DNA from 2 places in the Cupriavidus sp. CP313 genome. Region 2 is predicted to be linked to the other one. Evidence: riboswitches for the same ligand, from Rfam matches in the RefSeq annotation. Region 2 holds a riboswitch; the other holds the start of a gene.
What was found. Region 2 has a riboswitch for glycine ahead of gcvT (glycine cleavage system aminomethyltransferase GcvT). Riboswitches for the same ligand answer to the same signal wherever they lie in the genome.

Region 1 (15,394 bases), on a different contig from region 2:
CAGCGCTGCCGACGCCTGGCGCGAGGCGCTGTCGCGCCAGGAGCGCACCGGCGAGAAGCTCGCCGGCGACAACCAGCAAGCCCTGACGGCCGCCGCAGCCGCGTTCGGCGAACATGCGGCGACACTGGTGCGCACCGTGGGCGAGTCGCATGCCGGGCTGCAGACGCAGCTGGCCGCGCACGACGCGCAGCGCCTGTCGGCCTGGACCGATACGCTCGGCACTATGACGACTGCCCTGCGACAGGAGTGGGAGCAACTGAACGCCCACACGGTAAGCCGCCAGGACGAGATCAGCACTACGCTGGCGCAGAGCGTGCACGACATCTCGGCCCAGACCCAGGCGCATGCCAGCCAGACTCTCGCGGAGATCGACCGCCTGGTGCAAGCCGCTTCCGACGCGCCGAAGGCGGCCGTCGCGCTGCAGGCGGAACTGGCTTCGCGCGATGCACAGCGCTTCGCCGCCTGGACCGATACGCTCGGCACCATGACGGCCGCGTTGCGCCGGGAGTGGGAACAGCTGAACGCGCACACGGTAAGCCGCCAGGACGAGATCAGCACTACGCTGGCGCAGAGCGTGCGCGAGATCTCGGCCCAGACCCAGACGCATGCCAGCCAGACTCTCGCGGAGATCGACCGCCTGGTGCAAGCCGCGTCGGACGCGCCGAAGGCGGCCGTCGCGCTGCAGGCGGAACTGGCTTCGCGCGATGCACAGCGCTTCGCCGCGTGGGCCGATACGCTCGGCACCATGACGGCCGCGTTGCGCCAGGAGTGGGAACAGCTGAACGCCCACACAGTAAGCTGCCAGGACGAGATCAGCACTACGCTGGCGCAGAGCGTGCGCGACATCTCGGCCCAGACCCAGGCGCATGCCAGCCGCACCCTCGCTGAGATCGACCGTCTGGTGCAGGCTGCAACGGACGCCCCGAAGGCGGCCGTTGCGCTGCAGGCCGAGCTGGCTGCACGCGACGAACAGCGCTTTGCCAGCTGGACCGATACGCTCGGCACCATCGCCGCGACGCTGCGCCAGCAGTGGGAACAGGCCAGCACGCACGCCGCCACCCGCCAGCAGGAGATCTGTGAGGCCCTGGCGCAGACCGCGCGCGCGATCTCGACTGAGACGCAGGCGCATGCCAGCACCACCCTCGCCGAAATCGACCGCCTGGTGCAAGCCGCGGCCGAGGCACCCAAGGCCGCCACCACATTGCAGGCGGAACTGGCATCGCAGGACGCGCAACGCATGGCTGCCTGGACCGATACGCTCGGCACCATGGCCGCATCGCTGCGCCAGGAATGGGAACGGGCCAGCGCGCACACCGTCAGCCGCCAGCAGGAAATCTGCGAGACGCTGGCCGTCACCGCGCGCGACATGGCAGCCCAGGCGCAGGCCCAGGCCACCGGCACCATCGCCGAAGTCGCCCACCTGATGCAGGCCGCATCCGAAGCGCCCAAGGCCGCCGCGGAGGTCATCGCGGAACTTCGCGAGAAACTCACCGACGGCATGGCGCGCGACAACGCCATGCTGGAAGAACGCAGCCGCATGCTGGAAACGCTGGGCACGCTGCTCGATGCCGTGAATCACGCTTCCACTGAGCAGCGCAGCGCGGTCGACACCCTGGTCGCCACCACGGCGGACCTGCTGGACCGCATCGGCACGCGCTTTACCGACAAGGTCGAATCCGAAACCAGCAAGCTCACCGACATCGCCGCGCAGGTCACCGGCAGCGCGGTCGAAGTCGCGAGCCTGGGCGAAGCCTTTGGCGTGGCGGTGCAGCTGTTCAGCGAATCCAACGGCAAGCTGATCGACCACCTGCAGCGCATCGAGGCCGCGCTGGACAAGTCGATGACGCGCAGCGACGAGCAACTGGCCTACTACGTGGCGCAGGCGCGCGAAGTCGTCGACCTGAGCATGCTGTCGCAAAAGCAGATCCTTGAGGACCTGCAGCAGCGCGCCGGCCAGCAAGCGCCCAGCGCAGAGGCGGCATGAGAGAGGAACTCGACGCCGTCGTTGAGCCGACCGTTCCCGCGTGGGCGGTCTTTGGCGACCTGATGTCGGTGCTGCTGGGCGCGTTCGTGCTGGTCCTGCTGGGGGTCATCGGCGTGCAGATGGAACTGTCGGCCAGACTGGAAGCCGAGGTGAAGCAGCGGCAGGAGGAAGCACAGCGCCGCGAAACGCTAGAAAAGGCGCTGGCGGGGCCGCTGGCGGCCGGCCGCGTGACGCTGGTGAACGGGCGCATCGGCATCAGCGGCAACGTGCTGTTTGCACTCAACTCAGACCAGCTGCAACCTGAAGGCCGCGATCTGCTGAAGAGCCTGGCGCAGCCATTGTCTGCCTACCTGCGCAGCCGCGACGAGATCCTGATGGTCAGCGGCTTTACCGACGACCAGCAGGTGCGCGAAGGCAACCGCCGCTTTGCCGACAACTGGGAGCTGTCGGCGCAGCGCGCCCTGACCGTGACCCGCACCCTGATCGATGCCGGCATCCCGCCCACCTCGGTGTTCTCTGCCGCCTTCGGTTCGCAGCAGCCTGTGACACCGAATGCCGATGCCGAGGGCCGCGCGAAGAACCGGCGCGTCGAAATCTCGCCGGTGCCGCGCGTGACCGCGGGCACGGTGAAGCCGCATGGCTAGCCTCGACGTGGCAGCCGATATCCGCGCGCAACTGGATGCCTGGCAGGCCAGCGGCGCCGACCAGGCCGATCCCGTGCGCTTCCGCCTGATGGAAGCGCTGGCCCGCCGTTCCGGCGGACACAGTGGCGCGGTGCGGGGCTTGCTGGATGAGCGCCTGCGAGGTCTGGTCGCCGCGTATGCCGCCATCGTGCAGCGGTACACAGGCCAGGATAGTGATGCTGCCGATGGTGCCGCGCCATCCACGCCAACATCCAGCCCAATAGCCAGCGCGCTTGGCACACTCGTGCACGACATCACCGCGCGCGCCAGGCCCGCCGTCGCGGTCGCCTCGAACGATGCCCGATCGCACACGCCGGTGCCGGCACACGCACCCCAGTCCGACGCGCCGCTGGTCGATGCCCTGGCCGACTACTTCCGCGAGACCTGGGCCAGGGTCAGCGTCGAGCAGCACTTCCGCCTGTCGCTGGAACGCGTGCCGGAGAATGCCGGGCCGCTCAATACCGACCATCTCGTGCATCGTTCGCTGTCCCTGATGCGCGAGACGTCGCCGGAATACCTGCGGCATTTCCTGTCTTATGTCGAGGGCATGTCCTGGCTGGAGCAGTTGGGCGCAGCGGCAGCGGCCGAAAAAGAAGCGGCGCGCGCCGCCGCGGCCAAAAAGAGCGTGCGCGGCAAGGCTCGCAAATAGCAGTCCGGCCCGCGCCTCAGCGCAGCCGCAGCACCACCTTACCGAAGGCCCCGCGTTCCAGGTGGTCGAGCGCCGCAGGCAAGTCCCCAAAGTCATACTCGCGCTCGATCACCGGGCGCAGCGCCAGCCAGTCCACGGCACGCACCAGGTCCTGCAGCGCGCGCCGGTGCGACACGCCGATCCCCTGCACGGTCACGCGGCCATGCCGACCTGGCCTCGCACCGCTGCCTCGTCTACATGCATGGCGGCGAGTCCGTGCCCTGGTCACTGGCCGGTCCCGACGGCAATATCGCGCGGCCGGAGCTGGCTCACCACCTCGGCTTTGACGATATCGACACCATCGCCGCGGCGGCCGTACGTGGCGCGGGCCTGGTCAATGTCCCCTTGTGGCTGGTGCGGGAGCCGCTGGACCAGGGCACGCTGGTGCGCGTACTGCCGCAAGCCTCGGTGATCCGGACCCCGCTGCACCTGGTGTGGCCGCGCACCCGCTTCCTGCCGCACAAGCTGAGGGTGACGATCGATTTGCTGGTGGAGGCGATTCCCGGGGTGCTGGCGCTGGATTGACGCCGGCGGCGCAAGTCGCCCGCTATCCCTTCACCGCAAACCCGTACAACGCTGCGGCGTTCCGCCACCGGAGCGCAGCGGACAAGGCCGCGCCGGCCTCCTCGCTGTCACCGGGCGCCCCTTGTCCCGGCCATGCGGCAAGCATCCGGCACTCGTCGACCCGAGCCGGCGCCTCGTGATTGGTCCATGGCCAGTCGCTGCCCCACAGTATGCGGTCATCGCCCACGACTTCGCGCCATCTCTGCGCAAGCCCGTGCCAGTCCTGAGGGGATGCAAGCCGGTATGGCGCGCTGATCTTCACCCAGACCTGGCGGCGCGCGCGCACGGCAGAGGCCACGTCGAAGATCGAATCCGCGGTTCCTGCGGGGCCGGGCCGGCCAAAGTGATCAAGCACGACCGGCGCGCCGGTATCGCCAAGGGCCGCGTCAAGCTGCGCCAGCACCATGGCGCCATCGCCGTTGCTGGTATGGAGTTCGACATGCCAGCCCAGCCCGGCGATCCGGGAGAACAGCCCTCGCCATGACGCAGTGGCGATGCGCTGCCAGTCCGGATCGCCATACAGGTTCAGGCGGATGCCCCGCACGCCGGCGCCGTGCAATGTGGCCAGTTCCTGGTCCGTCACTTCCGGGTCGACCACCGCAACGCCGCGCAAGCGCCCGGGCATTGCCTGCAGCGCGGCCAGCAGCGCCGAATTGTCGGTGCCGAGAAAGCTGGTCTGCACCACTACCCCATACAGGTCTCCCAGCTCTGCAAGCCGGGCGTGCCAGCCCTTCAGGTCGGCGGCATAGGGCGGCCGGTAGCGGGCCGATGGCGTGGCCGGTCCGGCATCGAAGACGTGGAAGTGGGTATCCACCAGCGGCAAAGCGCACTTGCTCATCAGTCAGCCCCTCAGTGGCGCGTCTCAGTGGCGCGGGTATATCCGGATATGGCATCCGAACCCGCGTCAGTATTCTAGTCCTCTAGAGGACATCGACATTGACATCAATTTAGCACGGGTTCGGCATGCCAGACAACGCGCTGCTCCAGACCACGACCACCGCCGCGGGCCTGAGCCGCTACGGCCAGATCGCGGCAGAACTGCAGGTAAAGATCGTTTCCGGCGCGTGGACGCCCGGCAGCGCCATCCCTGCGGAAGGCGCGCTGGCCAAGGAATTCGGCATTGCGCTGGGCACCATCCGGCAGGCCATCGCCGTGCTGGTCCAGCAGGGCCTGCTGGAGCGCGTGCAGGGCAAGGGCACCTTTGTGCGCAAGGGACTGAGCGGGGCCAGCCTGATGCGGTTTTTCCGCTTCGGCGGCGCCGATGGCGCGCCGGCGGTGCCGCGCTCGGAAATCCTGTCGTGCCGCGCCGTGCGCCTGGACAAGGCCATGGCAACCCGCTTCGGGCTGCCGACCGGCGCGCGCGGGCTGGCGATCTCGCGCCGCCGCTGGCTGGAAGACACGCCCCGGCTGCTGGAATCGATCTGGCTGCCGCTGCCGCGCTGCGAGGCCCTGCAGCAGATCCCGCCGGTGCAATGGGGCGACCTGCTCTACCCGCTGCTGGGCAGCGCCTGCGGCATCACGGTCCATCGCGCCGTGGACGAAGTGACCTTCCGCACGCTGGCAGCAGACGAGGCCGCCTTGCTGGACTTGCCGGATGCGCACCCGTGCGCGGTCGTGACCCGGCATGCCTTCGACCTGGGCGGCAACTGCATCGAATACCGGCTGACGCGGGGCGACGCCTTTGCCTTTCGCTATACCGCGGACGTCCGCTGACGGACCGCGCCGAGGAGACAGACCCATGCACGTACGCCACGCGATCGCCGCCACGATCGCTGCCATGATCGCCACCACCACGCTGGCGCAGGCCGCCGACACCGCAGCTGCCTGGCCGGCACGCCCCGTCACGATCGTGGTGACGTATCCGCCGGGCGGCGGCGCGGACCTGATGGCACGGCTGATCGCCCCGGGTCTCGGGCGCGAGCTGGGCCAGACCGTCGTCGTCGAGAACCGCCCGGGTGCCGGCGGGCAGATCGGTGCCGCCTATGTCGCCAAGGCGGCACCGGACGGCTACACGATGATGGTCGATGCCTCCTCTTATGCGGTGAATCCCAGCCTCTATCCGCGCCTGCCCTACGATCCGGACAAGGCCTTCCGGCCGGTCGGCGTGCTGGCGCGCTATCCCAATGTGCTGGTGGCCACGGCGGGCTTTCCCGCCAGCAAGGTCAGCGACGTCCTGGCCATGGCCAGGCAAAAACCAGGCTCGGTCGCCTTTGCGTCCTCGGGCAATGGCTCGGCGCAGCATCTGGCCGGCGTGCTGTTCGAGCAGCGCGCGGGGGTCGATCTCCTGCATGTGCCCTACAAGGGCGGCGGCCCGGCCATGACCGATGTCATCGCCGGCCAAGTGCCGCTGTTCTTTGCCAACGTGGCTTCGAGCCTGCAGCACATCAAGGCCGGCAAGCTGAAGCCGCTGGCGGTGACCAGCCATGCCCGCACCCAGGCATTGCCGTCCGTGCCCACCATGCAGGAAGCCGGCGTGGCGAGCTACGAGGTCTATGAATGGAATGCGGCCTTCCTGCCCGCCGCAACGCCGGACCCGATCGCAGCGAAGCTCGCTGACGCCCTGCAGAAAGTCATGACCAGCCCCGAGATCCGGCAACGCGTGGCCGAGCTGGGCGGCGAGGTCGTGGCTGCGCCGCCCGCACAGGCACGGCAATTCATCGACGGGCAGACCCGGCTATGGGCCAAGGTCATCCGGGACGGCAACATCAAGCCCGAATAGCACCCACCAGCACCGCCCCTGCCCCACCACGGCCCAGCTACAGAACTTTCAGGAGACAAGCATGACCCCGATAAATCCCCTTCGACGCCATCTGCTCAAGACCACCGCCGCGCTAGGCGCGTGCGCGCTGGCGCCAACGCTCGCGCGTGCCCAGGCCTGGCCGGCCAAACCGATCCGGCTGGTGGTGCCGTTCGCACCGGGCGGCAGCTCGGAGATCGTGGCGCGCTCCACCGCGGCGGAGCTGACCAAGCTGCTCGGCGTGTCAGTGTTCGTCGAGAACAAGCCCGGCGCGGCCGGCAATATCGCGATGGGCGAAGTCGCGCGCGCCGATGACAACCACACGCTGATCCTCGGCCATATCGGCACGCTGGCGGTCAATCCCTTTATCTTCCCGAAACTGCCCTACGACCCCGTCAAGGACTTCCGCGCGATCTCGCTGCTGTCGAAGGTGCCGAGCCTGTATGTGGTCCACCCCGACGTGCCCGCGAAGAACCTGAAGGAGTTCGTGGCGCTGGCCAAGAGCAAACCAGGCAAGCTGAACTACGGTTCGGCCGGCAACGGCAGCGCCGGCCACCTGGCCTTTGAATACCTGAAGGCCGCGACCGGCACCTTCATCACCCATGTGCCGTATCGTGGCAGCGGCCCGCAGATCACCGACCTGCTGTCGGGGCGGCTGGACGCGGCCGCCGTCGGCGCGCCCGCGATCATCCAGTTCATCAAGGCCGGCAAGTTGCGCTGCATCGCCACCGGCACGACCCAGCGCATTCCCCAGCTGCCTGATGTGCCAACGGTTGCCGAACAAGGCTATCCCGGCTTCGAAATGACGCAGTGGTATGGCCTGCTGGCGCCGGCATCTCTGCCCCAGGCGGCCGCCGACAAGCTGGCGGACGCCACCGTGAAAGCAGTGAAGAGCAAGTCGTCGGTCGAGCGCCTGAGCGCCGATGCGGCGATTGTCGTGGGCGACACGCCGGCGGAGTTCGCGCGTTTTATCGCGCAGGAGCAACAGCGCTGGAAGCCGATCATTGCGCGCGCGGGCATCAAGCCCGACTAAGCGGACAGCCGCTGGGCCGGATCACCCCGGTCCAGCCTCAGCCGGCGATGCCAGCCCAGCGCAGGTGCTTGCCCCAGTCCGCGTCGCTGATCACGCCGGACACGCCCTGCCGCTGGCCATCGGCGCGATAGAAGTACGTGCGCGGCATCTCGCCCATCCAGTCCGGGTCGACCGCATAGCGCAGCCGCTCCTGCGGCTCGTGCCCGAATACCCACGCGTTGCGCGTGAGCCTGACGCGCTGGAGCAGTTGCTGCACCTGTGGCAGCGCGTCGGGGTTGTCCGTCGCCAGCGTGACGACGCGCAGGTCCGGATGCTTCGTACGCAGCTTGTCGATGGCGTCGAAGTTGCGCTTGCAATAGATGCAGTCGAGCGACCACACCACCAGGACAAAGGGCTTGCCCTGCTGGCTGGCTGCCAGCTGGGTGGCGCTGGCCGATGCGAACACAGCGACGCGGTCGGCCGGTTGACTGCCGGCATTGGCGGCAGTCATCGCCAGGGTCAGCACGGCAGCGGCGAGCAGCTTGCGGCGGGATAGCATCATGCGCCCTCCTTGCCCAGCGGGAACACCTGGAAGCCCTCGGCCTCGGTACGCCACAGCACGTAGGCGCGGCCGGCATGCTGCAGCAGGTGCGGTTGGTCCGAGTCGCGTTCTGTGCCGGCCAGCTTGCGCGTCTGCCAGGTCTTGCCGCCGTCTTGCGACAACATCGCTGACAGGCGTGTCTGCTGGCCGTCGAACGATTTCCAGGCCACCGCGATCTCGTTGTCGTTCAGCGCGACGATATCGGCATGCTGCGCGCGCGGGTCATCCAGCGGGCGCTGTGCCTGCAGCTTGCCGTCCTTCCAGCGCCCCACCGAGACCGTGGGCTTGCCTTCGCGCACGTTGAACCAGACCATATGCACTGTGCCATCGGGCGCCACCGAAGCGCCGGGGCCGTGGTGCGGGCAGGCGTCGATGCGCCAGTCGTCGAAGGTGGCGCGCTGCATCGGCGTGGCCTTGCCGTTGGTGCCCAGCAGCGCCAGCGCGTGGTCGCGCGCGTTGGGCGGGAACACATGGCGCCACAGCGCCAGCATCTTGCCGTCGGGCGTGGGCGACAGCGCGATGCGGCAGCATTCGCACGACTGGTCGGCGATCTTGTAGTCGCCCTGGAAGGTCTTGCCCTGGTCGGCCGAGACCGCGTAGTAGACCGCGGCGCCGGCATACGGCTGCTTGCGCGCCTCGGCGGCAACCACGTCGCGCTTGTCGATCCAGCTGACAAAGACGCGCCCGGCGTTGTCCACCGCGATGGCGTCGAAGCGGTGCGCGATCTGGTCGCGGTTGGCATGCACCGTCAGCGGTTCGGCGAAGGATTTGCCGCCGTCGGTGGAACGCGCAAAGCGGATAAAGCCGGTCCACGGCGTGGGCAGCGGCTGGGTCCAGGTGACGAAGATCTCGCCGTCGCGCCCGGTGGCGACCTTGGGCCGGCTTTCATGATCGGCGGCGACTGCTTCCGGCGTGCTGTTGACATGCTGCGCCGGCCCGAAGCTGCGGCCATGATCGCTCGACGCCCGCACGGCAACATAGGGGCCGTCCTTGTAGGCGATCCACAGTTTGCCGTCCCGATCGAAGGCGGCGCCGGTGCCCAGCTCGCTCATCTTTGCGGCCTTGGCCTGCCCGCCGTGGCCGCTGTGATCGCCGTGCGTTTGCGCGGTCGCGGCCAGCGCGGCACAGGCCATCATCAGCCCGGCAACGATCAAGCGGAAACCGGGGCGAACGCCTTGCATGGTTGTGGTCAGCCTGTTCACGTGCTCAGAAGGAGAGTTTCGCCTCGGCGTAGAACGTCCGGCCCGGATACGGGTGGTAGACGTAGTAGCGCTGGTCGGTGAGGTTGTCGATGCCAAGCCCGAGGCGCACGTTCTTCGCGGGCCTGTACGTCACCTTGACGTCAAAGGTCAGGAAGCTGCTGGTGCCGCCGAAGGTGTCGGGATTGACGTCGGAATTGTCGAGCGTATTGTACTGCCGCCCCGAATAGGTCATGGCCAGCGTGCCGGCCCAGGCCGGCGTGATGCGATAGGTGCCCATCAGGTTGGCGCGCCACTTGGGGATGCGGTAGAAATACTTGCCCACCGAGGCCGGGTTGTTGGCGTTCTCAAGCGTCTTCGAATGGTTGTAGGCCCCGCTGGCCGACAGGTCGAAGCCGCTGACGAAGACATCGCGCGCGTCATAGGCCAGCTCGATGCCGCGGGTGCGCACGCGGTCGACGTTCTGGAAACTGGTGACGGTCGGGAATACCGTGGTGTTGGTCTGGCTGACCAGGGCATCGCGGATATCGTCCTCATACACCGAGACCCGGAAGTACGACGAATCCACTGTACGCTCGAAGGTCAGGTCCTTCGAGAACGATCGCTCGGGCCGCAGGTTGGGATCGTTGTTGATCAGCGCGGTCCCGGTGATGCGGCCCTGGAACAGCTCGCTGACAGTCGGGTAGCGATAGGCCTGGCCCAGCGACAAGCGGCCCAGCCAGTCCTGCCCGAAGGCCTTCTCCAGCGCCAGCTTGGGCGACCAGTTGGATTCGCTGCGCACCGGGTAGCCGATATCCACGCCGGGCTGGCTGCGGCTGCCGTCATAGGCGCGCCAGTGTTCGTAGCGCACGCCGGGGATCAGCTTCCAGTCCTCGGCGAAGTACCAGGCGTCCTGCGCATAGAGCGCCTGGGTCTCGGTCTTGCCGGCAAAGGCGTTGTTGAAGGCGGTGATGGTGGCCGCCTGCCAGTCCGAGGTGTTGTAGGTGGTGTTGCTCAGCCGGTAGTTGTCGTAGTGATAGCCGAACGTGACCCAGTGCCCGCCCTGCAGCTGCTGCGGGCGGTAGTCGGCCTTCAGGTCGAGCGTGCGCCAGCCGGTGCCGTCACCATAGGTCACCGTGCCCGGCCCGCTGCCGACGGTGTTGGCGCTGCGGCTGATGTCCTTGCTGACGTCGAACAGCGACGCCACGCCCGAGAAATTCCAGCCGGTCTCGTTGCGCGTGCGCAGCGACAGACCATAGAGCCAGCGCGCGTCCTCGCCGTTGCTCGGGGCAAAGGCGTTGGCGGGAATCACATAGCGATAGCCGCCGATATTCACATTACCGCTCGACACCGCATTGCCATTGGCATCGCGCAGGTAGCTGCCCGTGGCGCTGGAGCGGTCCTGTTGCCAGTAGGCGGCAGTGAACTGCGCCTGCAGGGTATTGGTGATGTCGTAGCCGAGCTTGAGCTTGAGCTGGTCCTGCACCGTGTGCGTGACGCCCTCGCTGTTCACGCCCATCACCACGCGGTCGCGGCCGGTCTGGTCCTGGTCGAAGTAGGCGCCGGTGACCGGCTTGTCGGCAGAAGTGGCGCGGGCTGTGGAGCGCGCCGCGGTATAGAAGCTCAGCGGCTGGCTCTTGCTGTCCTGCCGGTCCACGCTGACCAGCCACGAGAACGGGCCGACGCGGTCGCCCACATAGGCGTTGGCGTGGACTCCGTTGAAGTTGTCGTGCGTGCCATACAGGCTGAAGCGCTGCGTGAACAGCTGCACGCTGGCATCGCCCTCGAACTTCTCCGGCGTGCGCGTGGTGATCAGCACCGTCGCGCCCAGCGAGTTGCCGGGATACAGCGCCGAATACGGGCCGTACAGCACGTCCATGCGCTCGATTTCGGCGCTGTTGACCAGCGACCAGCGCGGCGGGAAGCTGAAGTCCGAACCCAGCAGGTTGGACAGCAGCAGGCCGTCCGCATAGACCAGCCCGCGCGCCGACTGGCGCGAACTGGTGCTGCGCACCGAGATGATCGAGTTCATATCGCCGATGAAGCGCTTGCGTACGGCGAGGTTGGGCGCGTATTTGAGGGCGTCTTCCGTGTTCACCACATTGAAGTCGGCCATGCGGCGGCTGCTGATGCCGTAGGCCGGCGAGGGCGTGTTGGGCGCTATGGCCGGCGTCTCGCCGCGCTCCGACTTGGCCGAGACCACCACCTCCTGCAGCGGCTCGGGCGCGTCCACCACCTGGGCGGCGGCGACGGCGGGGCCCATCAGTACCGCCGAAACGGCCAGTGCAATGCGATTTTTCTTCACTGGAAAACCTTGTTGTCGTCTTTTTTGGCTCACCCCACCTGAGCGCAGCATACGGCGCTTCTCCCCGAGAGCGAGCGCTGACATTTTATGGGGCACAGGGACGCAGGCCGATGCGACATAGCGACGCGGGCGGCAGGCCGCCTAAGCGTTAACCCGCATATCCAACGTCGAGCCTTGTCACTACATTGCCCCGATTGGCCTCAAGCCAATGTGATGCAGGGAGAGACTGTCGCGGCGCCCGCCGCGGACAGCGCCGAAGGAGCAACCGCCCCGGAAACTCTCAGGCAAAAGGACCGGCATCACCAGTCAGTGCACTCTGAAGAATGCCGGACGCTATCGTCCGCCGGCATACCGAAGGAGCAAGCGCGCCCCGCCCTGGCGGCCGGGTGTCGTGAATCTCTCAGGTCCAGAACAGAGGGGGCGTCCGCCACGCATATTGCGTCCGGGCTCCCACCATCGACGTTCCTGGAACCTGCAGATCATGAAATCAATCGCTGTCATCGGCGGTGGCATCACGGGTGTCACCACGGCCTACGCGCTGGCCCGGCGCGGATTCTCCGTCACGCTGTTCGAACGGCACCGCTATGCCGCCATGGAGACCTCGTTCGCCAATGGCGGACAGCTATCGGCCTCCAACGCCGAGGTCTGGACCCACTGGTCGACCATCGTCAAGGGCATGAAGTGGATGCTGCGCAACGACGCCCCGCTGCTGGTCAATCCCCGGCCGAGCTGGCACAAGCTGTCGTGGTTCGCCGAGTTCATCGCCGCGATCCCCCACTACCGCCGCAACACCATCGAGACCGCGCGCCTGGCCATCGCCGCGCGCGAGCACCTGTTCGCCTGGGCGGCGCAGGAAGGCATTGATTTCGACCTGAAGAAGGAAGGCATCCTCCATATCTACCGCGACAAGGCCGGCTTCGAGCAGGCCGGCCGGGTCTCGGCGCTGCTGGCGCAGGGCGGGCTGGAGCGGCGCGCCGTGACGCCCGAGGAGATGCGCGCGATCGAGCCGACGCTGGCCGGGTCGTACTACGGCGGCTACTTCACCGAGAGCGATTCCACCGGCGACATCCACAAGTTCACCAGCGGCCTGGCCGCGGCCATCGATCGGCTGGGCGTGCGCTGCCTGTACGGCCAGGACGTGCGGGCGGTGAAGACCGACGGCAGGCGCGCCACCGTGACCGTGCAGGACGGCGCCGACACGGCCAGCTCCACCTTCGACGGCGCCGTGATCTGCGCCGGCACCGCCAGCCGCGCGCTGGCCGCGGGGCTGGGCGACCGCGTCAACATCTATCCGGTCAAGGGCTATTCGATCACGGTCAACCTGACCGACGAAGCCAGCCGCGCCGCAGCACCGGTGGTGAGCCTGCTCGACGACGAAACCAAGCTGGTCACCAGCCGCCTGGGCGACGACCGCTTCCGCGTGGCCGGCACCGCCGAGTTCAACGGCTACAACCGCGATATCCGCGCCGACCGCATCCGCCCGCTGGTGGAATGGGTGCAGCAGTGCTTCCCCGGCGTCAGCACGCGCAGCGTGGTGCCTTGGGCCGGGCTGCGGCCGATGATGCCGGATATGCTGCCGCGCGTGGGGCGCGGGAGGGCGGCATGCATCTTCTACAACACTGGGCATGGGCACCTGGGGTGGACTTTGTCGGCGGTGACGGCGGATATGGTGGCGGGGGTCGTTGACCAGCATCTCGGCGCGAAGGTGGCAGTCGCGCCGCGTGCGTCGCTGGCATTGGCCAAGGCCTGAGCCTGGGTGCGGGGGTGTCTTCTCCCCTCTCCCATTTGTGGGATAGGGGCCACCGTGCTCGAACAGCGCCGCGCCATGATGGAAGCATGGGGCGGCGCATGTATAGGCTTGAAAAATAGTGGATGTGATGCCCTATCTTCGCCCGGATGAATATCCAAGCCATCCACCAATTAATGAGGCTGCGACCATAGACACGAACCAGCCAACAAAGAACAGATTCGCTGCATGCTGATTCGTGTCGAACAAACTTCCTGTCCCGCGCAAAACTACAACGCCGAAGAGATATAACCCGCCCCAAGCAGCAAGCGTAGCCAGGACAGCGCCCGTAATAGCGCCGATGACTGCTCTCAGTTTCTTCATATTACGGGGAAGAAAATAATTGTCTTCGAGTTGCGAAAAATCTTCTTGGTTTTCGTGTCTTGCATCATTGATCCTCGGTCGGAAATAGCTTGCTTTCCGAATGCCATTGAGCCGAAATCGGCGGTGGGGATCAATCAGACATGGCCTAAATTTTGGGATGATTCTTCAAAAAGATTTGCATGCCGGCCGGGCGGCCTGAAGCCTATTGTTCACGGGACGACCGCGACCGGCCTCCTGGTTGTGGAGCGCTCGGTGCGGCAGCCGCACGCTCGGCCTGCGCCCGGCTGCGCGAGCGGCGTGCGGGCTTCCAGCCCCATCCTGTAGGCCGCGTCGAGTGAGACATGCCCTCTCCCCCGGCCCCTCCCGTAAGCGCGAGAGGGGAGAAACCCCATGGACGGTTTTCGACTCACCCGGGGCGTCGCCCCAGACTGCCCACGATCCCCTTGCGGAAGGTCAGCACACACACGATGAAGATGATGCCCGTCACCATCGACACCGATTCACCGAGCCCGTTGAACCAGTCGATGCCCGTCACGGCCGCAAGGTAGCTGCCCAGTTCGCCCAGCTTGTTCTCCAGCGCGATCACAACAAACGCGCCGACGATCGGGCCGGTGAGTGTGCCGAGCCCCCCTAGCAGCGTCATCAGGATCACCATGCCGGACATCGACCAGTGCACGTCAGTCAGCGTCTCGAAGCCCAGCACCAGCGCCTTGACCGAGCCGGCCAGCCCCGACAGCGCCGCCGACAGCACGAAGGCGGTCAGCTTGACGCGGTCGACGTCATAGCCCAGCGAGATCGCGCGCGGCTCGTTCTCCTTGATCGCCTTCAGGATCTGGCCGAACGGCGAATGCACCGTGCGCACGATCAGCGCAAAGGCGGCGACGATGATCGCCAGCGCCACGTAATACAGCGTCAGGTCGTCCGACAGCGGCAGCACCCCGAACAGCTTGCCGCGCGGAATGCCCTGCAGGCCGTCCTCGCCGCCGGTGAACGGCGCCTGCAGGCAGATAAAGAACAGCATCTGCGCCAGCGCCAGCGTGATCATCGAGAAGTAGATGCCCTGCCGGCGGATGGCCAGCGAGCCCACCACATAGCCGATCAGCGCGCCCGCAGCGGTACCCAGGATCAGGCCGATTTCCGGGGTCACGCCCCAGACCTTCATGGCATGGCCGGCGGCATAGCCAGCGCCGCCGAAGAAGGCCGCGTGGCCGAACGACAGCAACCCGGTATAGCCGATCAGCAGGTTGAAGGCGCACGCGAACAGCGCGAAGCACAGCACCTTGAGCACGAACACCGGATACGCACCGGCCAGCGGCGCGGCCAGCAGGCACACCAGCACCACGCCGTACATCACCTGCTTTGGCAGGCGCCCCGCCACCTGCTGCTGCCGCATGCCGATTGCGGCGATAGATTGTCCGCTCATCACTTCTCCTTTCCGAACAGCCCTGCCGGGCGCAACAACAGCACCACCACCATGATGACGAAGACAACGGTGGAAGATGCTTCCGGATACAACACCTTGGCCAGCCCTT
Region 2 (15,394 bases):
GCTCGTCCAGCGGCGCGGCGTGCACGTCCTGCGCCAGCCGGCCGGCACCGCTGGCCAGCTCCTGCACCGGGCGCGCCAGCAGGCGCGCGCCGGCCCACGAAGCGGCCACGATCGCCGCTACCTGGAACAGCAGGCCCAGGTGCGGCGGCCAGGGCCAGCGCGGCGGCGGCCGGGGCGGCATGCGTTCGGCGGGCACCCCGGCGGGCGCGCCTTCCGTCCGCGGCCCGGGCGGCCACGCCTCGGGCGGAGGCGGCGGCCCGCCGGGGCGGTCACGCAGCACGTGCTCGCTGCCCGGCCGCGGGAACAGGCTTTCGATCACGGTCATGCCAAGCAGGTGCATGGCCAGCATGATCGCAGCCATCACCACGAACAGCCGCACGAACATCGAATCATGGCGCGCCAGCCGGCCCATCGCGTTCATCCTTGCTGCGTGGCGGTAAAGACATAGCCCTCGCCGCGCACGGTGCGGATCAGCGTGGGGTCGCGCGGATCGTCGCGCAGCTTCTGGCGCAGCCGCGACACCAGCAGGTCGATGCTGCGGTCGAACACATCGAGGCCGCGGCCGCGCGCCTGGTTGATCAGCAGTTCGCGGTCGAGCACGCGGTTGGGCTGTTCGACAAAGGCCAGCAGCAGGCGGAATTCGGCATTGGACAGCGGCACCACCACCTCGTCGCGGTCGACCAGCTGGCGCAGCGTGGTGTTCAGGCGCCAGTCGCCGAAGCGCACCTCATGCCCGGAAGGCGCCGCGCCCTGGCGCGCGTCGGCGCCGTGGCCACGGATACGGCGCAGCACGGTGTGGATGCGCGCCACCAGTTCGCGCATCTCGAAGGGCTTGGTAACGTAGTCGTCGGCGCCAACTTCCAGCCCGACCACGCGGTCGGCCAACTCAGCGCGCGCGGTCAGCATGATGACCGCGACTTCGGTGCGCGCGCGCAGTTCGCGGCACAGCGCCAGGCCGTTTTCGCCGGGCAGCGACAGGTCAAGGATCACCAGGTCGTAGCGCGTGGCGGCCATCGCCTGCCGCATCTCGGCACCGCCCTCGACGCCATCGGCCTGCATGCCGAAGGTGGACAGGTAGTCGGCCAGCATGGCGCGGATCTGGGGATCGTCGTCGACGATCAGCAGGCGGATCGGGAGTGTGGGGGTGAATTCCATAAGCGAAGGGATCGGCATATGCCGGCAGCAGGGGCCGGTGCCGGGGGGCATGCGGTGCCCAACTTTACCAGCCCGCGATGCCCCCACTGTGCCGGCTTTGTATCAGCCCTGATACGCAGTCTTGCCGGCCAGCCGTCCTTTGTACGGGATTGCAATACGGGCCTGACCAAGTGCTCAAGCATTGGCATGCAGCCTTCCCTAGCATGGACCGGCATTGACCCGAGCCAACCGCGGGCATCGTGCGGCACGTTGCCACGACGGTGTCCGCCATCACAGGAGAACGCCATGCCATTTCCCCTTTCCCGCCTGCGCACCGCCGCTTCCCTGCTGGCGCTGTGCACCGTGTGCCTGCTGGCCACGCCGGCCAGCGCGCTGCAATCCGGCCCGCCGCCGACAGGGGCGATGCCGCCACCGCCCGCCGCGCCGGCATTCGCTGAGTCCCTGGGACTCAGTGCCGCGCAGGCCAGGCTCTGGCAGGCCGCACGCAGCGCCACGCGCGAAGCCGAGGCCCATGCACTGGAACTGCACGCGCGCCTGCTGCGCGAGACCGCCGACGAAACCCCCGACGCGCCGCTGCGGCCGCGCGCGCAGGCCATGGACCGACTGCACGATGCGCTGGAGCAGGACCGCCGCGCGGTGCGCGAACGCTGGCTGGCGCTCGACGACAGCCTCGACGCGGCCCAGCGCCGGCGCCTGCGCGCCGCGCCCGAAGCCGCGCGCTGGCTGGGCCTGCCGCCCGCGGGCGCGATGATGCCGCCGCCGGGCGGACCGCAGCGGTAGGTTCGCAGCCGCCGCAAAAAAACGCCCCCGTACGCTTCACGTGCCGGGGGCCGAATAACAGGGAAGTTCCGAACGAGAAGTCCGGCGCAGCAGGCAGACCGGGCGGGCCTGCCGCGGCGCCACCGGCGCAAACGGCGCGAGCAGCACAGCCGCCATACTAGGTACGCCTGCACCCGGCGTCTTGTCAGCCTGGTAGGCCTTTGTATCGGGACTGTAGCGCCCGTTCAGCCCGGGGCCGTCTTGCCGCCGGTTCCCAGCAGCGCCTTGAGCGCGCCGAGCCGGTCCTTGGGGCTCATCGCCGGGGTTTCATCCACCGGCGCAGGCGCTTCCTCCAGCTTCATCTCGCCGATAAAGCGCGAAGGCTGGCACGAGTAGGTCTCGCGCGCGCGCTTGCGCTTCTTGCACCAGCTGACATGCAGGCTGCGCTGGGCGCGGGTGATGCCGACATACATCAGCCGCCGCTCTTCCTCGATCTTCTCGTCGCTCATGTCCTCGTCTTCGCGGCAGTGCGGCAGGATGCCCTCTTCCACGCCGACCAGGAACACGTGCGGATACTCCAGCCCCTTGGACGCATGCAGCGTGGACAGCCGCACCGCGTCGGGATCTTCCTCGCGGCCTTCCAGCATGCTCATCAGCGCCACGGTCTGGGTCAGTTCGAGCAGGTTCTTGCCTTCGCTGCCGAAGCCGTCGGCATTGTCGAAACCGGTGGCTTCCTCGCCTTCCGCGCCTTCGGGCTTGGTGCCCTTGCGCTTGAGCCAGTCCAGAAATTCCAGCGTATTGGTCCAGCGCGACTGCGCCTGCCGTTCGTCAAAGGCGTCGTACAGGTAGGCCTCGTAGTGGATGCCTTCCATCAGGTCGTCCAGCACCACGGTGGCGGGATCCTTGGCCGCACGGTCGGCCAGCCGCACCATCGATTCGCAGAACACGCGCAGCGGCTCCAGCTGGCGCGGCTGCAGCTTGCCTTCGATGCCGCCCATCATCGCGGCCTCGAACAGCGACACCTTGGCCTGTCCCGCGAAGGTGCCCAGCACTTCCAGCGTGGTAGTGCCCACACCGCGGCGCGGCGTGGTGATGGCGCGGATAAAGGCGGGATCGTCGTCGGGGTTGGCAATCAGGCGCAGGTAGGCGCAGATGTCCTTGATCTCGGCCTTGTCGAAGAAGCTCTGGCCGCCCGACAGCACATAGGGAATCCGTTCGCGCCGCAGGATCTGCTCAAACAGCCGCGCCTGGTGGTTGCCGCGATACAGGATGGCGTAGTCGCGAAACTGCGCGCGGCGCTCGAACTTGTGCGCGGACAGGCGGAACACCACCGACTCGGCCTCGTGCTCCTCGTCGTTCATCGGGTGGATGGCGATGGGGTCACCCATGCCGTGCTCGCTCCACAGCTTCTTGTCGAACAGCTTGGGATTGTTGGCGATGACCGCGTTGGCCGCTTCCAGGATGCGCACGGTGGAGCGGTAGTTCTGCTCCAGCTTGATCACCTTCAGGTCCGGGAAATCGGTCTGCAGCCCGCGCAGGTTGTCCAGCGTGGCGCCGCGCCAGCCATAGATGGCCTGGTCGTCGTCGCCCACCGCGGTAAAGGCCGGCGCACGCAGGTGCGAGCCGCCCGCCAGCAGCTTGAGCAGCTGGTACTGGCAGGCGTTGGTGTCCTGGTATTCGTCGACCAGGAAGTAGCGCAGGCGGTTCTGCCACTTGAGTTGCACCGCTTCATTGCGCGCGAACAGCTCGGCCGGCAGGCGGATCAGGTCGTCGAAATCCACCGCCTGGTAGGCGTGCAGCGTCGCCACGTAGTTGCGGTAGACCAGCGCGGCCTGGTGCTCGTCGGCATTGGCGGCCTGCGCGATCGCTGCCTCCGGATCGACCATGCCGTTCTTCCACAGCGAGATCGTGCCCTGCACGCCGCGGATCAGCTTCTTGTCGGTGGTGCCCAGCTGCTCCTGGATCAGGCCGAAGCAGTCGTCCGAATCCATGATCGAGAACTGCGGCTTCAGGCCCACGTGCTCGGCCTCCATGCGCAGGATCTGCACCCCGAGCGAGTGGAAGGTACAGACCGTCAGCTGCTTGAGCGGGATGCGCTTGCCCTCGCGCGTGGTCTTGCCCTCCATCAGCTTGCCGATGCGCTCCTGCATCTCCTTGGCGGCCTTGTTGGTAAAGGTGACGGCGGCGATATGGCGCGGCTCGAAACCCTTGTCCTCGATCAGATGCGCGATCTTCTGCGTGATCACCCGGGTCTTGCCGGAGCCCGCCCCGGCCAGCACCAGGCAAGGGCCGTCCAGGTAGCGGACGGCTTCGGATTGGGCGGAGTTCAGGCCATGGGTCATGCGTGGGATGCGGTTGGAGGCAGGGAAATCAGCAGGAACAGCGGAAGGCCAGGCGGGACACGCCAGCACCCCAAAAACGGGCACGGCGGCAAAGCTGACGATGTTAACACGCTGGCCGCGGCAGGTCAGTCGGCGAAAACCGCGTTGACAGGGCCGGTTGTGTCACCGGCGTAACACTTCGTAAAGGCCGGAGCCAATCGCGCAACGCAACGCTCTAACTGGTATGTCCCCCGGCCTGCGCGGCGGGGGTGACATGCTTGAATCATCACATCGGAGCCAATAATGAAAACCCTGCAGACTTTGACCAAGGTGACCCTGATCGGCGCGACCGTTGCGGCCTTTGCCGGTTGCGCGGACATGACCCCGAAGCAGCGTAATACCGCCATTGGCGCGGGCGCGGGCGCCGTGGGCGGCGCCATCCTCACCGACGGCAGTGCGCTGGGTACGCTGGGTGGCGCGGCCGTGGGCGGCGTGATCGGTAACGTTGTCACCGACGACAAGAAGAAGTAAGCCGGACCGCCGCAGCGACAGGTACGGCAGGCTCCCCTGGCCGGTTTGACAAAGGCCGGGGCCTCCCGTACATTGCGCGCATCCGACCGGGAGAGCGCGCATCGCCTGCGCCGCCGAAGGGGTATCACCCGAAAACTCTCAGGCACCACGGACCGATCGGATCGGCATGCAATATGCACACGATGCATGCCGCACTCTGGAGAGCGGCACCCGCCATTCGTGGCGAGCGTGCCCACCGAAGGGGCGCACGAGGACGGGGTCCGGCAGGATCCGCCTTGTAATCTCTCAGGTATCGAGGACAGAGGGGTCATCCGCCGCAGCGGATTGCTACGCCACATTCAGGCGCGGCGAGCGTTGCGGCGGATGGCCCTTTTTTGTTTTCGCCAACCGAGATTGCCCCCGAGGATTCCATGACGCTCCAGGCCACGCCCCTCAACGCCATCCACCGCGCCCTCGGCGCCCGCATGGTTGATTTCGGCGGTTGGGACATGCCGGTCAACTACGGCTCCCAGATCGAAGAACACAATGCCGTGCGCACCGACGCCGGCATGTTCGACGTGTCGCACATGTGCGTGGTCGACCTCACCGGCGCCAATACCCGCAGCTTCCTGCGCGGCCTGCTGGCCAACAATGTCGACAAGCTGCAGACCCCGGGCAAGGCGCTCTACTCCTGCATGCTGGACGAGAAAGGCGGCGTGATCGACGACCTGATCGTCTACTTCTTTGCCGAAGACCGCTTCCGCCTGGTCGTCAACGCCAGCACCGCGCTGGGCGACATCGAATGGATCCGCGCGCGCAATGCCGCTACCGGCAGCGATGTGACCATCACGCCGCGCCGTGAGGATGTTGCGCCTGCAGGCGTGCAGCCTCTGGCGATCGTCGCCGTGCAGGGGCCCAACGCCCGTACCAAGGTGTGGAGCACCTTCCCCTCGACCCAGCCTTCGGACGCGCTCAAGCCCTTCAACGCCGCCGTGGTCCAGGACCCGGCCATCGGCGAGATCATGGTGGCGCGCACCGGCTACACCGGCGAAGACGGCTTCGAACTGGTGGTGCCGGCCGAAAACGTAGCCGCCGTCTGGGAAAAGCTGAACGCCGCCGGCGTGCGCCCGGCGGGCCTGGGCGCGCGCGACACGCTGCGCCTGGAAGCCGGCATGAACCTGTATGGCCAGGACATGGATATCAACACCTCGCCGCTGGATGCGGGCCTGGCCTGGACGGTGGACCTGCAGAGCGAGCGCGACTTCACCGGCAAGGCGGCACTGGCCGCGGCCGGTTCGCGCCAGCAATTCCTCGGCCTGATCCTGCGTGACAAAGGCGGCGTCCTGCGCGCCCACCAGAAAGTGATCACCCCGGCCGGTGACGGTGAAATCACCAGCGGCACCTTCAGCCCGTCGCTGTCTCAGTCCATCGCCTTTGCCCGCCTGCCGAAGGATGTCGCCGTGGGCGATACCGTGCAGGTGGAGATCCGCGACCGCAAACTCAACGCGACTGTGGTTAAACTGCCGTTTGTGCGTAATGGCAAGGCACTCGTGAGCTGAGGCTCATACCAACGGTCGCCCTCGCCTGCCGGCAGCTTCGCCGGGCAGGCATCACCCAACAAGAAACAGATCTGAATCCGGAGAACCTCCATGAATTTCCCCGCTGACCTCAAGTACACCGAGTCGCATGAGTGGGTACGCGTCGAAGCCGACGGCACGCTCACCATCGGCATCACCGACCACGCGCAGGACGCGCTGGGCGACATCGTCTTCCTGGAACTGCCCGAAGTGGGCAAGTCGGTTGGTGCCGGCGACGCGCTGGCAGTGGTGGAATCGGTGAAGGCCGCTTCCGACATCTACGCCCCGGTGGCCGGCGAAGTGATCGCCGTCAACGAGGCCGCCACGGCCGCCCCGGAGAGCGTCAACGCCGACGCCTTCGACGCGTGGCTGTTCAAGCTCAAGCCGGCCAACGGCGACGACGTCAACGGCCTGATGTCGGCCGACGCCTACAAGGCCAGCGTCGGCGCCTGACGCCGGCGGCGCCGGTCCCTGCCGCCTACGGGCGGACTGGCGGACCGGCCCCTGCAGACAGACGCGCGCCGTCCCGGCTGACCACCGGCCGGCGCGCACCCCACGAGGTTCTTGCCAATGAACGCCCCGCTTCCCATGAACGCCGCCCAAGTGAACCGGCCCACGCTGGCCGAACTGGAGGCGCGCGACGCCTTCGCCGCCCGCCATATCGGCCCCGATACCCCCGAGCAGCAGCACATGCTGAAGGTGCTTGGCTATGACAGCCGCGCCGCGCTGATCGACGCCGTCATCCCCGACGCCATCCGCCGCCGCGACGGCATGCCGATGGGCGAGTTCACCGAGCCGCTCAGCGAGGAAGCCGCGCTGGCAAGGCTGCGCGGCCTGGCAGGCAGGAACAAGGTGCTGAAGAGCTTTATCGGCCAGGGCTACTACAACACCGTCACGCCCGGCGTCATCCTGCGCAATATCTTCGAGAACCCGGCCTGGTACACCGCCTACACGCCTTACCAGCCGGAAATCTCGCAGGGCCGCCTGGAAGCGATGCTGAACTTCCAGCAGATGGTCACCGACCTGACCGGGCTGGATATCGCCAATGCGTCGATGCTGGATGAAGGCACTGCTGCAGCCGAAGCCATGACGCTGCTGCAGCGCGTGAACAAGCACGATTCGAACACCTTCTATGTGGCCGACGACGTGCTGCCGCAGACGCTGGAAGTGGTACGCACGCGCGCGCTGCCGATGGGCATCGAAGTCAAGGTCGGCCCCGCCGCCGATGCCGCCGCGGCCAACGCCTTCGGCGTGCTGCTGCAGTACCCGGGCGTGAATGGCGACGTCAACGACTACCGCGCCATCGCCGATGCCGTGCACGCCGCCGGCGGCCTGGTGGTGGCTGCCGCCGACCTGCTGGCGCTGACCCTGATTGCCGCACCCGGCGAATGGGGTGCCGACGTGGCCGTGGGCAACTCGCAGCGCTTCGGCGTGCCGCTGGGCTTCGGCGGCCCGCACGCCGGCTATATGGCGGTGAAGGACGCATTCAAGCGCTCGATGCCGGGCCGCCTGGTCGGCGTGACCATCGATGCGCAGGGCAACAAGGCCTATCGCCTGGCCCTGCAGACGCGTGAGCAGCATATCCGCCGCGAGAAGGCCACCTCGAACATCTGTACCGCGCAGGTGCTGCTGGCCGTGATGGCCTCGATGTATGCCGTCTACCATGGCCCGCAGGGCCTGAAGCGCATCGCGCAGCGCGTGCACCGCCTGGCCGCGACGCTGGCCGCCGGCCTGCAGGCACTGGGCTTCGCGCGCACCAACGCCAGCTTCTTCGACACGCTGACGCTGGAAACCGGCTTCAACACCGATGCGATCCATGCCGCAGCCACCGCGCGCGGCATCAACCTGCGCCATATCAGCGCCACGCGCGTCGGCATCTCGCTGGACGAGACCGCCACCCGCGCCGACGTGGTCGCGCTGTGGGAAGTCTTCACGCAAGGCAAGCCGCTGCCCGCCGAACTGGACTTCGACAAGCTCGAGGCCGTCGCGCAGGACGCCTTCCCGGCGGCGCTGGCACGCGCCAGCGAATACCTGACCCACCCGGTCTTCAACACGCACCACGCCGAGCACGAAATGCTGCGCTACCTGCGCATGCTGGCCGACAAGGACCTGGCGCTGGACCGCACCATGATCCCGCTGGGCTCGTGCACGATGAAGCTGAACGCCACCAGCGAGATGATCCCGGTGACGTGGCCCGAGTTCAGCCAGATCCACCCGTTCGCGCCGCTGGACCAGACCGTGGGCTACCGCGAGATGATTGACCAGCTCGAGGCCATGCTGTGCGCCGCCACCGGCTACGCCGCGGTCAGCCTGCAGCCCAACGCCGGCTCGCAGGGCGAGTACGCCGGCCTGCTGATCATCCACGCCTACCATGCCAGCCGTGGCGAAAGCCATCGCGACATCTGCCTGATCCCGTCGTCGGCGCACGGCACCAACCCGGCGTCGGCGCAGATGGCCGGCATGAAGGTGGTGGTGGTGGCCTGCGACGAGAACGGCAACGTTGACCTGCAAGACCTGGCGAAGAAGGCCGAGCAGCACAGCAGGAACCTGGCGGCGATCATGATCACCTACCCGTCCACGCACGGCGTGTTCGAGCAGGGCGTGCAGCAGATCTGCGAGATCGTGCACCAGCATGGCGGCCAGGTCTACGTGGACGGCGCCAACATGAACGCGATGGTCGGCACCGCCGCGCCGGGCCAGTTCGGCGGCGACGTGTCGCACCTGAACCTGCACAAGACTTTCTGCATCCCGCACGGCGGCGGCGGCCCGGGCGTGGGCCCGGTCGCGGTCGGTGCGCACCTGGCGGACTTCCTGCCCAACCAGGACAGCGTGGGCTACCGCCGCGACGACCGCGGCATCGGCGGCGTGTCGGCGGCACCGTTCGGCTCGGCCAGCATCCTACCGATCTCATGGATGTATATCGCGATGATGGGCTCGGCCGGCCTCACCGCCGCCACCGAGAATGCGATCCTGGCGGCCAACTACGTGGCCAAGCGCCTGGCGCCGTACTACCCGGTGCTGTACACGGGCCAGCACGACCTGGTCGCGCACGAGTGCATCCTGGACCTGCGCCCGCTGCAGAAGGACACCGGCATCAGCAATGAAGACGTGGCCAAGCGCCTGATGGACTACGGCTTCCACGCCCCGACCATGAGCTTCCCGGTGCCGGGCACGCTGATGATCGAGCCGACCGAGAGCGAGGCGCTGCACGAGCTGGACCGCTTTATCGATGCGATGATCGCGATCCGCCAGGAAATCGGCCGCGTCGCCGACGGCACCTTCGACCGCGACGACAACCCGCTCAAGCACGCGCCGCACACCGCCGCGGTCGTGACCGCCGACGAGTGGACCCACAAGTACACGCGCGAGGAAGCCGCTTACCCGGTGGCATCGCTGCGCACGCAGAAGTACTGGCCGCCGGTCGGCCGTGCCGATAACGTGTACGGTGACCGCAACCTGTTCTGCGCCTGCGTGCCGGTCAGCGATTACGTGGTGGACTGAGGCGTAGCGCCGCCGCAGCCGCGGCGGCCCGCCAACGAACTATGCTCGAGATGACGGGCATCGCGATGTCGTGGTGCCCGTCGCAGCCACGCCAACCCACCAAAAAGAGCCTCTTCAGGGCCATCCCATTGCTGGAGACATTCCGTGGCAGTCAGCGTCTTTGATCTGTTCAAGGTGGGCATCGGCCCGTCGAGCTCGCATACCGTGGGCCCGATGCGCGCGGCCCTGATGTTTGCGCAGGGGCTTGAGCGCGACGGCCTGCTGCCGCAGGTAGCCAGCGTGCGCGTGGAGTTGTACGGCTCGCTGGGCGCCACCGGCAAGGGCCACGGCACCGACAAGGGCGTGATCCTCGGCCTGATGGGCGAGGCCCCCGACACCATCGATCCCGATTCGATCGACACGCGCCTGGCCGCGCTGCGCGCGAGCCGCGAGCTGTCCTTGCTGGGCCAGCATATCGTGCGCTTCGTCGAGAAGGAGCACATCGCCTTCTACCGGCGCGAGGCCATGGCCGAGCACCCCAACGGCATGAAGTTCCATGCCTTCGACGCCAGCGGCGCATCGCTGCGCGAGGCGCGCTACCTGTCTGTCGGCGGCGGCTTCGTCGTGACCGCGGGCGCACCCAACACGCAGGTGCTCAATGCCGCGCAGCAGCTGCCACACCCGTTCCGCAGCGGCAAGGACATGCTGGAGATGGCCACCGCCAGCGGCAAGAGCATCGCGCGGCTGATGATGGAGAACGAGCTGACCTGGCGCAGCGAGGTGGAAGTCACCAGCGGCCTGCTGCATATCTGGGATGTGATGCAGGCGTGCGTCGCGCGCGGCTGCCGCACCGACGGCGAGCTGCCGGGGCCGTTCAGGGTCAAGCGCCGTGCGCCCGAACTGTTCCGCAGCCTGACCGAGCGCGCCGAGCGCACCCTGTCCGACCCGCTCTCGGTGATGGACTGGGTCAACCTGTACGCCATTGCCGTCAACGAAGAGAACGCCGCCGGCGGGCGCGTGGTCACCGCGCCGACCAATGGCGCGGCGGGCATTATCCCGGCGGTGCTGCACTACTACGACCGCTTCGTGCCCGGCGCCAACCAGCAGGGCGTGGTCGACTTCCTGCTGACCGCGGGCGCGATCGGCCTGCTGTACAAGCTCAATGCGTCGATCTCCGGCGCCGAAGTCGGCTGCCAGGGCGAGGTCGGCGTGGCCTGCTCGATGGCGGCCGGCGCGCTCGCCGCGGTGACGGGCGGAAGCCCCGCGCAGGTGGAGAACGCGGCCGAGATCGGCATGGAGCACAACCTCGGGCTGACCTGCGACCCGGTTGGCGGGCTGGTGCAGATCCCGTGTATCGAGCGCAACGCAATGGCCTCGGTCAAGGCGGTCAACGCGGCGCGCATGGCCTTGCGCGGCGACGGCACGCACTACGTGTCGCTCGATTCGGTGATCAAGACCATGCGCGAGACCGGCGCCGACATGAAGACCAAGTACAAGGAGACCGCGCGCGGCGGGCTGGCGGTGAATATCGTGGAATGCTAGGGGCAGCGCGGCGTATCATGGCGGCGTTCCCCGAACGAAAAACAAGAGGGCAGCCATGCAGACCTTCCACCAGCTGTTCGACGAGACCTCGTCCACCTTCACCTACCTGCTGATCGACGCCGCCACCGGGGACGCGCTGCTGATCGATCCGGTCGACCACCAGCTGGAACGCGACCTGGCGCTGCTGAATTCCACCGGCGCGCGGCTGGCCTGGGTCATCGAAACCCATGCCCATGCCGACCACATCACCTCGGCCGGCCACCTTGCGCTGCAGACCGGCGCGCACACTGCGGCGCCGTCCGGCTGCGATATCAAGCCCGCCCAGAAGCAGCTGATCGACGGCGATACTGTCGCCTTCGGCAAGCAGGTGCTGCGCGCCATCCATACACCCGGGCATACTGCCGGCAGCATGAGCTACCTGTGGGAAGAGCCCACGCCCGACGGCATGGTACGCCGCGTCTTCACCGGCGATGCCCTGCTGATCGACGGCTGCGGCCGCACCGACTTCCAGTCGGGCGACGCCGGCACGCTCTACGACAGCCTGACCAGGAAGCTGTTTGCGCTGCCCGACGACACGCAGGTCTATCCGGCCCACGACTACAAGGGCCGTACCTCGTCCACCATCGGCCAGGAGCGCGCCCACAACAGCCGCGTCGCCGGCCGCACGCGCGAAGAGTTCATCGAGATGATGCGCAACCTGAACCTGCCGCGCCCGAAGCTGATCGATGTCGCCGTGCCGGCCAACCAGCGCCTGGGCCTGCGCGACGGTGAAAGCGTGCCGCACGGCGCCTGAGGTTTTCCTAACGTTAGGAGTCTTTGCATGTCCACATACACCGCAGAGGTCCTGTGGCACCGCGACGGGCAGGATTTCGCCGGCAACCGCTACAGCCGCAGGCATGTGCTGCGCTTTGACGGCGGAGCGGAAGTCCCGGGATCGTCGTCGCCCCATGTGGTGCCATTGCCGATGTCGGATGCGAGCGCAGTCGATCCGGAGGAGATGTTTATCGCCTCGCTGTCGAGCTGCCACATGCTGTGGTTCTTGTCGCTGGCGGCGAAGCAACGCTTCGTCGTCGACCGCTACCTCGATGCGGCCACTGGTGTGATGGCAAAGAACGCGGACGGGCAGATGGCGATGACCGTGGTGACGCTGCGCCCGCAGGTGACGTTTGGCGGCGAGCGCGAGCCCACGCGCGAAGCGCTCGATGCCCTGCACCACGCCGCGCATGACGCCTGCTTTATCGCCAACTCGGTCAGGACCGAGGTGCGCTGCGAACCGGTGTTCGCCGGCGCGTAGCCGCCTTGCCATGGCTGCCATCATTCCGGCACCGGCACTGCTGGTGTCGCCGCGGACCACGCCGGTTCGGCACGGCCTGCTGCGCTGGCTGGCCGCCGGTTTAGTCCTGCTTGCAGGGGCCTTCATGCTGCAGGATCACTTCCTCTACTTCCCCGACAAGGCGACGGTCGATGACATGGTCGCGCCCGGGCTGCGCGCCTGGCCGGGGCCGCAGGACTTTCGCGGACTGGTAGCCGAGCCGGCCGGATCCGCGCGTGCCACCGCCATGGTCTTTCACGGCAACGCCGGTCACGCCGGGCATCGCGACTACTACGCCAGCGCGCTGACGAAGCTGGGCCTTCGCGTGATCCTGGCCGAGTATCCGGCGTACGGACCGCGCACGGGCGCGCTCGGCGAGCGCAGCTTCGTGGATGACGCGGAGCAATCCATTGCGCTGGCCCGGCGCCAGTTCGGCGGCCCACTGCTGCTGATCGGCGAGTCGCTGGGCGCGGGCGTGGCCGCAGCGGCCGCGGCGCGCCAGCGAGAGAGCGTCGCCGGCGTGCTGCTGATCACGCCGTGGGACAAGCTTGCGCATATTGCCTCGCATCACTATCCCTGGCTGCCGGCCGGCTGGGTGCTGCGCGACCGCTACGACAGCGCGGCCAACCTGGAAGGCTTCGGCCGCCCGGTGATGGTCGCGGTCGCCGAACGCGACACCATCGTGCCGGCACGCTTCGGCCAGGCGCTCTATGCGTCGCTGGGCGAACCCCGGCGGCTGGCGGTGATCGACGGCGCCGGGCATAACGACTGGACCGGGCATGTCGATACGGCCTGGTGGCAGGAAGCGGTCGCGTTCCTGCTGTCCCCGCCACCAACCACAAACAAATAACATCAGGCCGTCAAAACGCTGATTTGACTTACCCCTGCAGGCCGCAAATACTGACCTTCACAGAACGGCGCGCCACTTGTGCACCGGGCGGTGCATCCAGCGTTACGTACGCCGACACCCGTTGGGGGAACACCATCATGAAGCAATGCCAGCCTCGCAAGCTATACAGCTGCCTCGGCGCACTGGCCGCGGCCATCGTGCTGATCCCGGCCCAGGCCATGGCGCAGAACAAGCCTATGGCCTATCCGGCCAAGGGCCAGAGCCAGCAACAGCAGGCCAGCGACGACGGTGCATGCTACAGCTGGGCCAAGCAGCAGACCGGCGTGGATCCGGCACAGGCCGCCAACGCCCCGCCGCCGGCCCAGGCGCAGAGCGGCCAGCGGGTGCGGGGTGCCGCGGGCGGCGCCGCGGCGGGTGCTGTGGTGGGCGCGATTGCAGGCGATGCCGGCAAGGGTGCGGCGGTCGGCGCTGCAGCGGGTACGGTGGGGGGCGGCGTGGCGCACCGGCAGTCGCGGCGGCAGGCGGACGCCGCGAACCAGCAGGCGGCGGCCAATACCAGCCAGGCGATGGGCTCGTACTACCAGGCCTGGGGCGCCTGCATGCAGGGGCGCGGCTACAGCGTCAAATAAGACAGAGGGCAGCCCGGCGCAGGCTCAGGAAGCCCACCGGTCACACGCCTTGCGCACCGTTTCACGCTGGCTGCGCGCATCGGCATCGACCTGGCGCAGCCACTCGGCATCGCCGTCGCGACGCTCGGCCAGCGCGCGGATATTGGCCAGCGCCTCCAGCGAGCCGAGTGCCTCGGCGTGCGGCACCAGCGCGTCGCAGATCGACAGGATATGGTCGGCGATCGGCATGCGCGTCAGTTCGTTGGGATGCACGTACTCCCCCTCCAGCCCGAAACGGCAGGCCTGGAAGCGGTTGAAGGTGTACACCAGGTAATCGTCTTCCTGCGGCATGAAGGGGCGCGACAGCAGCAGGTAGCGCGCCAGCATCTGGATATAGGCGGCGATATCGCAGGCGCGCTGCACCGTCAGCGGCGTGTCCATCACGCGGACCTCGATGGTGCCGAACTCCGGCTTGGGCCGGATATCCCAGTAGAAGTCCTTCATGCTCTCGATCACGCCGGTATTGCGCATCTTCTCGAAATACGCGGTGAAGGCGTCCCACGTCAGCAGGAACGGCGCACGCCCGCTCATCGGGAAGGCCGCGACCGAATTCAGCCGCGCCGAGGCAAAGCCGGTATCCACGCCCTGCACATAGGGCGAGGATGCCGCCAGCGCCACAAAGTGCGGGACGTAGCGGCCGATGGCGTGCAGCAAAAACAGCGATTCGTCGGCGCTGGGGCAGCCGATATGCACATGCTGGCCGAACACGGTGAACTGCTTGGCCAGGTAGCCGTACAGCTCGGAGATGTACTGGTAGCGCGGCGAATCCGAGATGGTGCGGTCGGCCCACTGCTGGAACGGGTGGGTGCCGCCGCCGGCAATGCCCAGGTTCAGCGAGCGCGAGGCTGCCACCATCAGGTCGCGCATCACGCTCAGTTCTTCCAGCGCCTGCTGGTAGCTGTGGCAGATCCCCGTGCTGATCTCGATCATCGACGGACTGATCTCCGGCTTGATGTCGCCGGCATGCTCGGCGCCCTTGAGCGCGCGCAGCAGGTCGGGCGCGAACGGGGCCAGGTCATAGTCATGCCGGTTGACCAGCTGCAGCTCCAGCTCCACGCCGAAGGTCAGCGCCTCTGAGTGCTTGAACGGTTCGAGCGACATCAGCGCCCTCCTCCATTGGCCCGGATGTCGACGCGGACTTCGCCTGCGTAGCGCAGCGCCCAGGCCGCGATCACCGGACCGAAAAGTTGTTCGATGGCCAGCGCGCACAGGATGATGGC

Region 1: another riboswitch for glycine. It lies ahead of ACW4E8_RS10630 (D-amino acid dehydrogenase); the one in region 2 lies ahead of gcvT (glycine cleavage system aminomethyltransferase GcvT).

The regions. Positions count from the first base shown of each region.
Region 1 is NZ_JBSVZB010000006.1:46,864-62,257, reverse strand. It holds gene ACW4E8_RS10690 (DUF802 domain-containing protein) at 1-1,984, shown strand, start outside; gene ACW4E8_RS10685 (OmpA family protein) at 1,981-2,628, shown strand; gene ACW4E8_RS10680 (DUF2894 domain-containing protein) at 2,621-3,316, shown strand; partial or broken gene ACW4E8_RS10675 (zinc-binding dehydrogenase) at 3,333-3,518, opposite strand; gene ACW4E8_RS10670 (LysR substrate-binding domain-containing protein) at 3,572-3,880, shown strand; gene ACW4E8_RS10665 (amidohydrolase family protein) at 3,903-4,757, opposite strand; gene ACW4E8_RS10660 (GntR family transcriptional regulator) at 4,883-5,632, shown strand; gene ACW4E8_RS10655 (tripartite tricarboxylate transporter substrate binding protein) at 5,658-6,638, shown strand; gene ACW4E8_RS10650 (Bug family tripartite tricarboxylate transporter substrate binding protein) at 6,700-7,689, shown strand; gene ACW4E8_RS10645 (TlpA family protein disulfide reductase) at 7,727-8,230, opposite strand; gene ACW4E8_RS10640 (sialidase family protein) at 8,227-9,450, opposite strand; gene ACW4E8_RS10635 (TonB-dependent receptor) at 9,476-11,803, opposite strand; glycine riboswitch at 11,960-12,058, shown strand; glycine riboswitch at 12,059-12,177, shown strand; gene ACW4E8_RS10630 (D-amino acid dehydrogenase) at 12,189-13,502, shown strand; gene ACW4E8_RS10625 (branched-chain amino acid ABC transporter permease) at 14,269-15,213, opposite strand; gene ACW4E8_RS10620 (branched-chain amino acid ABC transporter permease) at 15,285-15,394, opposite strand, start outside.
Region 2 is NZ_JBSVZB010000019.1:102,590-117,983, forward strand. It holds gene ACW4E8_RS24340 (sensor histidine kinase) at 1-421, opposite strand, end outside; gene ACW4E8_RS24345 (response regulator) at 418-1,155, opposite strand; gene ACW4E8_RS24350 (hypothetical protein) at 1,441-1,935, shown strand; gene ACW4E8_RS24355 (UvrD-helicase domain-containing protein) at 2,160-4,256, opposite strand; gene ACW4E8_RS24360 (glycine zipper 2TM domain-containing protein) at 4,539-4,766, shown strand; glycine riboswitch at 4,844-4,931, shown strand; glycine riboswitch at 4,953-5,078, shown strand; gene gcvT (glycine cleavage system aminomethyltransferase GcvT) at 5,177-6,304, shown strand; gene gcvH (glycine cleavage system protein GcvH) at 6,395-6,775, shown strand; gene gcvP (aminomethyl-transferring glycine dehydrogenase) at 6,893-9,823, shown strand; gene ACW4E8_RS24380 (L-serine ammonia-lyase) at 9,968-11,344, shown strand; gene ACW4E8_RS24385 (MBL fold metallo-hydrolase) at 11,400-12,137, shown strand; gene ACW4E8_RS24390 (OsmC family protein) at 12,165-12,638, shown strand; gene ACW4E8_RS24395 (alpha/beta hydrolase) at 12,649-13,506, shown strand; gene ACW4E8_RS24400 (YMGG-like glycine zipper-containing protein) at 13,644-14,135, shown strand; gene ACW4E8_RS24405 (YbdK family carboxylate-amine ligase) at 14,160-15,275, opposite strand; gene ACW4E8_RS24410 (cation:proton antiporter) at 15,275-15,394, opposite strand, start outside.